Regions from separate parts of the Pseudoalteromonas sp. CO325X genome, predicted to be linked through region 2. Evidence: predicted binding sites of a transcription regulator. Region 2 holds the regulator's gene; the other holds the start of a gene.
The links. Region 2 encodes LexA, which represses DNA repair genes until DNA is damaged. Its sites were predicted from a motif close to TACTGTATNNNNATACAGTA; they were not measured.
Positions count from the first base shown of each region.

Region 1 (5,253 bases), on a different contig from region 2:
AAGTTGTTGCTTGAGTAAACTTTTTTGTTGTTGGTGTGCAAATAGCCCAGCTACACTGCCATCCATAGCGGAGTCATCGCTACAGCTAGGTGTATGTGGTTGATGTGCAAAAGCGTGCATGACCGAAGTCCCTGTTTTATTACCCTACCACTAGCGTATACTGAGCATGAGTGATTACTCGTTTTTGTAATACAGTGATATATTTCACCTGCTTTTGGCTCAAAAAGGTGTAAACAAGAAGCTGTGTTATAGGTCATAAGCGCCGACGAATAGAGTAACAGACTGAGTATATCGCTCTCTTAGAGGCTGTGTTCAGTAACCCGTACTTGACCATAAAGGTTAATGCAATCATGGAGTTGTAAATGGCGGATAAAAACGAACAACATAAAAAACGTCAGCAAAAAGTGAAAAGTGAAGTGGATGCACGTATTGCCGAAGCGCAAACCGAACAGGGAGTGTTACAAGTGATCACTGGCAACGGGAAGGGGAAGTCAACATCTGGCTTTGGTACCGTTGCCCGTTGTGTTGGTCATGGCCAAAAAGCGGCGGTGGTACAATTTATTAAAGGCTTGTGGGAGTGCGGTGAGCGCAACTTATTAGCTCAGGTAGGGGTGCCTTTTGCGGTGATGGAAACAGGCTTTACGTGGGAGACGCAAAACCGTGAAGCGGATACCCAGGCAGCACAGCAAACTTGGCAGCAAGCTAAGGTTTATTTACAAGATAGCAGCATCGACTTGGTGTTGCTCGACGAGCTTACCTATATGATCACCTATGATTATTTAGATCTTGATGAGGTGCTCGCTGCACTACAAAACCGCCCACCCATGCAATCAGTGATTATTACTGGGCGAGGTGCTCATCGACGTTTAACTGAACTGGCCGATACCGTCAGTGAGGTTCGTAATGTAAAACATGCCTTTGAGGCCGGCATTAAAGCGCGTGCGGGGTTTGATTACTAATGCGTATCTTGATGTTGCTATGGATGCTGTGTGCCAGCCTTAATACTTATGGTCACAGTGAGCAGCGCATTATTGCTCTTGCTCCTCATATTGTGGAAAACCTTTATGCCATTGGCGCCGGCGAACACATCGTCGCGACCGTTGAGCACGCAGACTACCCGCAGGCGGCTCAGGATATCCCCCGTATTGGTGGTTATTATGGTATTCAAATTGAAAAGGTATTGGCACTACAACCAACCTTAGTGGTGGTGTGGCAAAGTGGTAACAAAGCCAAAGACATCGAAGCATTGAAGCGCCTAGGTGTGCCGCTGCTAGTCAGTCAAGTGGAAGGGCCATTAGATATCGCCAAAGAGATCCGTGCGATTGGCGAACTTACCGGCCACGCAATAGAAGCAGAGCAAGTTGCTGCTCAATTTGAGCAGCGCTATCAACGCTTAAAAGAGCAATACCAAAGTGCTTCACAACAGCGTAAAAAGGTGTTTTATCAGTTGTGGCCAAAACCCATGATGACGGTGAATAATAATACGCTGATCGGTAAAGCAATCGAGCTGTGTGGTGGTGACAATGTATTTGCCGATAGTCGCGCTGATTATCCGCAAATCAGTGTTGAAAATGTATTATTAAGTGCACCGGATGTCATTGTTATGGCCGATGAAAAAGGGGCTGATAACAGCGCCATTAATTGGCAGCAATGGACCACGATTCCGGCCGTAAAACATAATCATATCAATAGCATTAATGCTGATTTACTGCACCGTTATAGCTTGCGCCTGCTCGATGGCATCGAGCAGCTCTGTACGGTGGTGAATAACAGTGAACAGCAAGCACATAGTCGCCAACGCGACGCAGTACATTAGGTGTGAACCTTTATCGCGAGCTGATAAATGCACATATACTGGGTGTCCTTAGCGATACCCAGTTGATTGGCTATTTTCATCTTTAACACCGCCCCTGCGCGCTGCGCAATGTTGATGCTGGCGAGATTGTCTTCCAAGCAGTGAAAGTGTACGAAGTGCACATCTTCTCGCGCCCTCAAGTAGGGAATGATGTAAGCCAAGATACTGTCTATGACTCTGTGTCCCCGCGCTATATTCGCTAACCAGTAACCTAATTCACAGACTTGGGTATGAGGGTCTATATGCTTGATAGCGAATACCCCAGCAAATTCACTATGAAAGTAAATAGCGAACCATTTGGCGCCTGGCAACGGGCTGTTAAGGCGCTGCGTAATGTAGTGTTTGGCACTGGCATTATCAACGATATTGCGCTCCCACGGCATTGAGCGCGATAGATGTTCGCGGCTCTGCTCTACCGCATGGTAGAGCGCTGCTGCATCACTGCCACGCAGTAAGTCTAGGGTGATAGCAGAACTCACTACTATTGCTGTCGAGCTGTTGCCAATCATGGAGAGCATGACCCTTCGTGTAAATAGCTACTATGCCATTTCTCGCTTAGAAACTGAACTAAAAACTCCGTTATTACAAGCTGTTATAAATACTTCTTGAAAACAACTTGGGGAGCAGTTTTTAAATCGTATATACTGTATAAATAAACAGTATTTTGGGTGGTGGTTATGAATTCAACATTAGCCTCAATGCAGCATCAAGGGTTAATTTTCAATGCAAAAGCACAGAGCGAACAGACAGGGTCGTGCCCGTTAACATACACACCAACAGGGTTTTCTGAGCTTGATGCTTTATTGCAAGGCGGTTGGCCTGATGCTGGAGTGATCAGTGTTTTTAGCCAGCCGGCAATCGGTGAATTTAGGTTACTGCAAGCGCTACTAAGCGCGCAGCAATCGGGTTTAATTATCCTTATTAACCCCCCGGCAGAACCTTGTGCCCATTGGCTTGCCCAGTTGCAGATAGCCAGCGAGCGCGTCGTTATTTTACGACCAAAAAGTGACAGTGAGGCGCTGTGGGCAGCAGAGCAATGTGCTCGTAGCAGCAGTTGTGCCTTAATATGGTTATGGCAGGAAGGCCTATCCTTTACCCAAGTTCGGCGTTTTAACTTAGCCTGTCAGCAATCGCAAGCGGTGCTGGTCTTGCTCAGTTATAGCACCCAGCCTTGCTCACTGCCGGTACAGCTGAGTGTGCATATCTTGCCCTCTGACAGCGGTTTAACCGTGCGCTTATTGCGCCAACAAGGGCGTTTTGCCAGTGGCGAAGTCCACCTAAGGCGCACTCAGCTATGGCCTTTTTTACATTACAGCGACCTTCATCAGGCTTTCAAGGGGGGCGATAATGAGCCGTTACAGCATGTTGAGGTAGGCTGATGTTCTTAGCTGTGCACTTTTGTGATTTGCAATTGCAATGTCGGGCACTGACTGAGCCGGCTATTCTCGCGTGCAAAGATAAGGTGGTGCAAAGTAACCCGCCAGCGCAACAGGCCGGCATTAAGCCGGGGATGGGGCTCGCTAGTGCGGCGGCCCTGTGCAATACATTGGCTGTGTTTGCCTATGATGAACAGCTTGAGCGCCAGCTATTACAACAAATAGCGCAGCATTGTTATCAGCGTACTGGCGATATTATTCTATGTGGGAGTGACTGCTTAATTTTTGCGACCCACAGTATGCGGATGCTCTATCCTGATATTGAGCAGCTATTTGAGGCGCTGCAAGGGGTATTTAGGCAGTGGTTGCAACACTATCGCTATGGTTGTGCACCGAGTATTGAAGCGGCGGAAGTGTTAGCGCGTGCGGGCACTGAGATGATCACTGACAGCCCCGCTACGGCACAGCACCGCTTGGAACAGTTGCCAGTAAGTGCGTTGCGTATAAGTAGCCAATACCACCATCAATTGGCGCGCTTAGGCTTGAATACGATTGGGCAGCTATTAGCGCTGCCTAAGGCCGAGCTACGCCAACGCTTTCCCTATGAATTATTGGACTACATCACCCGTTTGCAGGGGCAGCTAGGGCATGTGCGTTTACCAAAAAAAGGGCGCTACTATCGCCTTTACCAACCTAGTCAGTACTTTCAGCGCTTGCAAGAGCTGAATTTTGAAATAGACGAGAGCGCGCGTTTACTCCCGGTGATGACCACCCTATGTGAGCATTTATGTGCTTATTTACGGCAAATGCAATTGCACACCCAGAAGCTGCAGTTTAGCTTTTATTTTCGCGAATTACCCACACAGCTGTTTGCGGTTCATAGTGTGGCACCACAAGGGCAGTTAGTGCCTTGGTTAACTTTAGTTCAGGTTAAGCTTGAGACCCTCAGCTTGGATGCCCCCGTTATAGCCGTGCAATTAACCTGTGAGCAATTCAGTGATGCCTTAGGTGAAAGCCAAAACTTATTTGATAAGCGCCAGCAAGGGCTGGCAAAACAGCAGTTGCTAGGGGTGTTACACGCACGCTTAGGGGCGCAACATTGTTATCACTTGCATTGCACCAATGCGCATATCCCTGAGTATACGCAAGTGAAGGAAAGCCCTTTACACAGCTATAGCACCTCCAGCTCCAGTAAAAAAACAGCCCCTCTGCGCCCTAATTTTTTACTGGAACCACAAGTGCTTAGCGAGCAGGTTTGTTTATTACGCGGCCCAGAGCGGATACAAAGCCATTGGTGGCAACAGCAATTAATTGAACGTGACTATTACATTGGTGAAAATGCCCAAGGGCAATTATGTTGGTTGTTCAAAGACAAGCATCAGGGTTGGTTTGTACAGGGGTACTTCGCCTAATGAGTGCCGTGCAATACAGTGAACTCTTTTGCCAGAGTAACTTTAGCTTTCTCAGTGGTGCTTCGCACCCCGAAGAGCTGGTGGCGCAAGCATGTGAGCTGGGGTACCAGGCTTTGGCTTTGTGTGATGAGTGCTCGGTTGCCGCAGTGGTGCGGGCGCATAGTCATATTAAAGAGCAGCAACTGCCGCTGCGTTTAATTGTGGGCAGCTCTTTTCATTATCAACACTTACATTTTATTGCCCTGTGCCCAACCAAAAAAGCCTACAGCCAGCTATGTCGCGTGATCACTAACGCCCGTCGGCGCACAGCCAAAGGTCACTATCAGCTTAGTGAGTGGGATTTGAAAACTATGCAAGGCTGTATACTGATTTGGCTGCCCCAAGGTCAGGGGCTGGTGGTCAGTGAGCATGACCGGCACTGGGGAAAGTGGCTTAAGCGCCACTATAACAACCACCTTTATATTGGTGTACAGCGTCATCTAAGCAGTTTTGACCCCGAGTATTTGACTTATATCGAGGCCTTAGCACAACACCATCAGTTAACGACTGTAGCCGTTGGTGGAGCATTAATGCATAGCCCCGAACGTTTGCCGTTACAGCATGTGCTCAG
Region 1 is NZ_SGPG01000002.1:23,401-28,653, reverse strand. Features, by position in the region: gene EXT46_RS01475 (hypothetical protein) at 1-120, opposite strand, end outside; gene cobO (cob(I)yrinic acid a,c-diamide adenosyltransferase) at 363-959, shown strand; gene EXT46_RS01465 (cobalamin-binding protein) at 959-1,816, shown strand; gene EXT46_RS01460 (GNAT family N-acetyltransferase) at 1,813-2,334, opposite strand; gene EXT46_RS01455 (recombinase RecA) at 2,533-3,234, shown strand; gene EXT46_RS01450 (DNA polymerase Y family protein) at 3,234-4,643, shown strand; gene EXT46_RS01445 (error-prone DNA polymerase) at 4,643-5,253, shown strand, end outside.
Region 1: the regulator LexA is predicted to act here: its motif matches at 2,498-2,517, upstream of EXT46_RS01455 (recombinase RecA).

Region 2 (5,253 bases):
TCCATTTTGGCAGCCAGTAATAAGCAGCGGCCATAATCGAGAACACCGCCCCGGTCACTAAAACATAGTGGAAGTGCGCCACCACGAAGTAGGTGTCATGGTACTGGAAATCCACTGGGGTAATTGCCAACATCAACCCTGAGAAGCCCCCGAGGGTAAACAACACAATAAAGGCGATAGCAAACATCATTGGTATTTCAAAGCTGATGGCACCGCGCCACATAGTGGCTACCCAGTTAAATACTTTTACTCCCGTTGGCACCGATATCAACATGGTCGAGTACATAAAGAACAATTCCCCGGCCAGTGGCATACCGGTGGTAAACATATGGTGGGCCCACACCACGAAAGACAGCAAGGCGATGGAGGCCGTGGCATATACCATGGACGAATAGCCAAACAGTTTTTTGCGTGAAAAGGTAGGAACTATGGTGGAGATAATGCCAAACGCTGGCAAAATCATAATGTACACTTCCGGGTGACCAAAGAACCAAAAGATATGCTGGAACATCACAGGGTCGCCACCACCGGCGGCATTGAAGAAATCAGTGCCAAAATACTTATCAGTGAGCACCATGGTCACCGCACCCGCCAACACCGGCATCACTGCAATTAATAAAAACGCAGTGATCAACCAGGTCCACACAAACAGCGGTAATTTCATCCACTTCATCCCTGGAGCACGCATATTAACGATAGTCACAATGACATTAATGGCCCCCATGATGGAGCTTATCCCCATAATGTGAATGGCAAATACAAACAGGGCAGTATTGTCGTTGCTGTAGGTGGTCGATAAGGGCGCATAGAAGGTCCACCCAAAGGCCGGACCGCCGCCTTCCATAAACAGCGACAGCAATAAGATGGCAAAAGCGAATGGCAGAATCCAAAAGCTCCAGTTATTCATTCGCGGCAAAGCCATATCTGGCGCGCCAATCATCATGGGGATCATCCAGTTAGCTAAGCCCGTAAAGGCAGGCATCACGGCGCCGAAGACCATAATCAAACCGTGTACTGTGGTCATTTGGTTGAAAAAATGAGGGTCAACCAGCTGAAGTCCTGGTTGGAATAGCTCGGCTCGGATCACCATTGCCATGGCGCCACCGGTTAAAAACATCAACAACGAAAATAATAAGTACAAGGTGCCGATGTCTTTGTGGTTAGTAGTAAAAAGCCAGCGTTTAATTCCGGTTGCAGGCCCGTGATGTTCATGTGTTGCAGCTGCTGTACTCATTGTTCCTCCCCATCAATATAGGCCTGAATCACGCTTGGTTGAACGATGTCACCGGTTTCATTACCAAAGGCATTGCGTTGGTAAGTAACCACCGCTGCCAACTCTTTAAGCGTAAGTTGACCGACAAATGCCTGCATCGCAGTCCCTGGCTTACCGTGCAGCACAATATCGATATGGTCGTTAATATCGCCGGTGGCTATGGGACTGCCTTTAATGGCGGGGAAGACTCCAGGTAAACCAAGCCCCGTAGGCTGATGACAAGCTGCGCAGCGAGTGATGTACACTTGCTCGCCCGATGCCATAAGCTCATCTTCTGAGAGGATTTGTTCTAGCAGCTCAGCATCAGCCTGCGCCTGAGCTTGCTTCGCTTGTTTCTGCTCTGCCAGCCAAGCGTCAAACTCTTCAGGGGGTTTTGCTTCTACGACCACCGGCATAAAGCCGTGGTCTTTGCCGCATAACTCGGCGCACTGGCCGCGATACGTACCCGGTTCGTTTACGCGCGTCCAAGCTTCGTTGATAAACCCAGGGTTAGCGTCTTTCTTTACTGCAAAATCGGGCACCCACCAAGAGTGAATGACGTCATCCGAGGTCATTAAAAAACGTACTTTTTGATTAGTGGGAATGACCAAGGGTTTATCTACTTCGAGGAGGTAATTGTCGCCCTTATTTTGCGCATTTTTGATTTGCTCTTGAGGCGTAGACAGCAGTGAGTAAAAGCCCACATCGTGACCCATATACTCGTAGTGCCATTTCCATTGTGATCCAGTCACCTTAATGGTGATATCGGCCTTTGATGTATCCTCCATAGCAATCAGGGTTTTGGTGGCCGGAACAGCCATGGCTATGAGAATAACAAATGGAATCGCTGTCCAAAGTATTTCTACTTTGGTGCTTTCATGAAAGGTAGCGGGGGTGACCCCTTTTGACTTGCGGTGTTTGAGCAGCGCCCAAAACATCACCGCGAAAACAACCACACCAATCACACAGCATATAATAAATATGGTCATGTGTAGTTGGTAAACATTTTCGCTAATGTCAGTTACCCCTTGGCGCAAGTTGTACTTGCTATTCGCGGACACCAATTGAGGGAATAACAGACATAGCAACATGAGGGAGCTCAGCTTCTTCATGTGTACCATCTCCTTATTGTTGCGCAATGCAAGGAAGAGGCGGTTACAGCTTAATACCCAATCTTCGTTATTATTATGCTTTTACCAGTCGACAACTTTGACCCTAAACAAACTGTTGAAAAACCGACCAGCAAAGCCTGTAATATAACCAATTAGTCAAAGATTGAGCTAATAGCAAGTTAATACACTATTTTTGTTTACGTTTTATTAATAAATTAACAGGGAGATTCAAACTGTTAGAAAGCACTGTGGCTAAGGAGGGAACGTGGGGAAAGCCCCTAATAACCGACCTATTAGAGGCAAAATAAGTAAATTTAATTACATCCAGTCGGCGTTTCGGATCACACCTACAGCTAAGCCTTCAATATTAAAGGATTCGTTTTCTAAATCGACTTCAATGGGTGTGAATTCTTCATTCTCTGCATGCAGCAGAACCTTACGCCCAGCTTTTTCTAAGCGCTTCACGGTGACATCTTCATCAACCCGCGCGACCACCACTTGGCCGTTTTCAGCCACCTGAGTGCGATGTACCGCTAATAAGTCGCCATCCATGATGCCGATGTCTTTCATACTCATGCCATTTACGCGCAGCAAGTAATCTGCAGCAGGCTTGAACAACAATGGGTCTATCTGGCAGTGACTCTCTATATGCTGTTGGGCAAGAATAGGCTCGCCCGCAGCAACGCGGCCAATTAAAGGCAGGCCCAATTGTTCGGGTTCTTCTTCCTCGACCAATTGAATACCTCGACTCGCGCCAGGCTTCATTTTAATTACGCCTTTCTTAGCCAACGCCTTAAGATGTTCTTCTGCGGCGTTAGCACTGCGAAACCCCAGTGTTTGTGCAATTTCTGCACGCGTCGGCGGCATGCCGGTATCTTTAATAAAGACTTTAATCAGCTCAAGAATTTGCGATTGGCGTTTAGTTAATGGGCGCATACAACTGGGTTTCCATACAGTACATTTAACTGTGAGTATATACAGTTAAATGAAAATCGCAAATAAAATCAGGGAATTTGCTGACTGTTGCAACCTTAATTAATGCAACTTCGCTTTTGTTCATATGCAACCTCACCTCATACTCATAAAGTGATAGGTGACGAATGCGCGACAATGCTTTAAAGTAGCGCTGTTTTAGTCATATTATTAAGCAGTTAGATGACTCGCCAAGGTGTATTTTCAGCGTTCCTTTTACTTATTTCGGCACTGACGATAGGTGCGTGCAAAGCCGATACGGTCAAGATGTCGCGCAGCGGCCTTTGTCACCCTGAAGACTCTGCTCATTATCAACGCACTCAATCTTTCACTCCCTATGCGAACTTAGAAAGCTGTCTAGCAGACGGTGGACGTTTACCAAAGAACTACACTAAACACACATCAGAAAATAGTTATCATCGGGATAACTGGCCACATTGGTTAGACACCGATCACGACTGCCAAGACGCCCGTGCTGAAGTGCTGATTGCCCAATCACACACTAATGTAAGCTACACCACCCAGGCGCGCTGCACCGTCACCAGCGGTCAGTGGCATGACCCTTATTCAGGGCAGATACTACGCAATGACGATGACTTAGATATAGACCATATTGTGCCGCTTAAATTTGCCTATGAACACGGTGCTGCCACCTGGAGTCGTTCGCAAAAGGCACAATTTGCCAACGATATGGAGAACTTGCTTGCTGTTGATGATGGCCTAAATCGTAGCAAAGGAGCAAAAGGTCCTTGGCAATGGTTGCCGCCGCACCAAGATTACCGTTGTCAGTACATTCAGCGCTTTAATTACATCATGAGCAAGTATGACCTTCGCTACTCGCAAAGCGAAAAAGACCAAGTTCAGAGTTTGCTGCAAAGCTGCGTAGGTGAAACTTTAAACCTCAGCGCACTGCCCTCAACCGTGCACCAATAACCAACCGTTTGAAAGTAAATATTCTATATTGATAGAGCATCCAATGAACTCGTTGGCGAGGATATATGCTCAATATCACTATAAACGAAACACACAATACTGCCCTACTCGAACCACAAGGCCAGCTGACAGCAGAAGACTTTGCAGCAGCAGTGCGTATTATCGACCCTTACATTGAACAGCATGCAAAGCTACATGCTCTCATTATTGCTACTGAACACTTTCCGGGGTGGGACTCATTTGCCGCGTTACTCTCTCATCTGCAATTTGTGCGTGACCATCATAAAAAGGTGAACAAAGTAGCCATTGCCACCAATTCGTTGCTTGGTGACTTTGCCCAGCAACTAGGCGCACACTTTATTCATGCAGAGGTTAAATCCTTTCGTTATGAACAACGTGAGCAAGCGAAGCAGTGGGCACAAAGCCCTTAACTAAAAGCGGCTACCGGGCTGATTTAAAAACGCCTGCTCAGCGTCGCTCGATTGCCGACCGAGAATATCATTACGATGTGGATAACGCCCAAAACGGTCAATGATTTCTTTGTGAGCCAGTTCATATTTATAATTACTCAAGGGCCGAAAAAGCTGCTCGGCCACCACATGAATCGCCTGGCTCTCACTGTGCATATAGGGCATGTATAAGAAACTACGCTCGGTATCATCAAGTTCCAAAGCAAACTTTTTTTCCACCGCATTCTGCGCCAAACATAAAGCCAGTGTATCGGTTGCAAACGCTTGGGCCGTATCGCGGAACATATTACGAGGAAACTGATCCAGCACTATAATTTCACATAACGCGCCTCGAGCAGATTTTCGCCAAGAATAAAGCTCGCCTTGGCGCGCTGCCTCGTAAGTAGGTAAAAATTGCTTTTTTATTGTGGCGTCAAAGTCGGCGCTTTTTTTAAACCAATCCTGTGGACTGCTGTGAGTAAACCAAAATTCGTAAACGGATTCATATTGCATGATGATCTAATGGCGAAAGTTT
Region 2 is NZ_SGPG01000020.1:5,677-10,929, reverse strand. Features, by position in the region: gene ctaD (cytochrome c oxidase subunit I) at 1-1,234, opposite strand, end outside; gene coxB (cytochrome c oxidase subunit II) at 1,231-2,364, opposite strand; gene lexA (transcriptional repressor LexA) at 2,683-3,300, opposite strand; gene EXT46_RS09940 (HNH endonuclease family protein) at 3,520-4,269, shown strand; gene EXT46_RS09935 (STAS/SEC14 domain-containing protein) at 4,335-4,700, shown strand; gene EXT46_RS09930 (DUF924 family protein) at 4,701-5,231, opposite strand.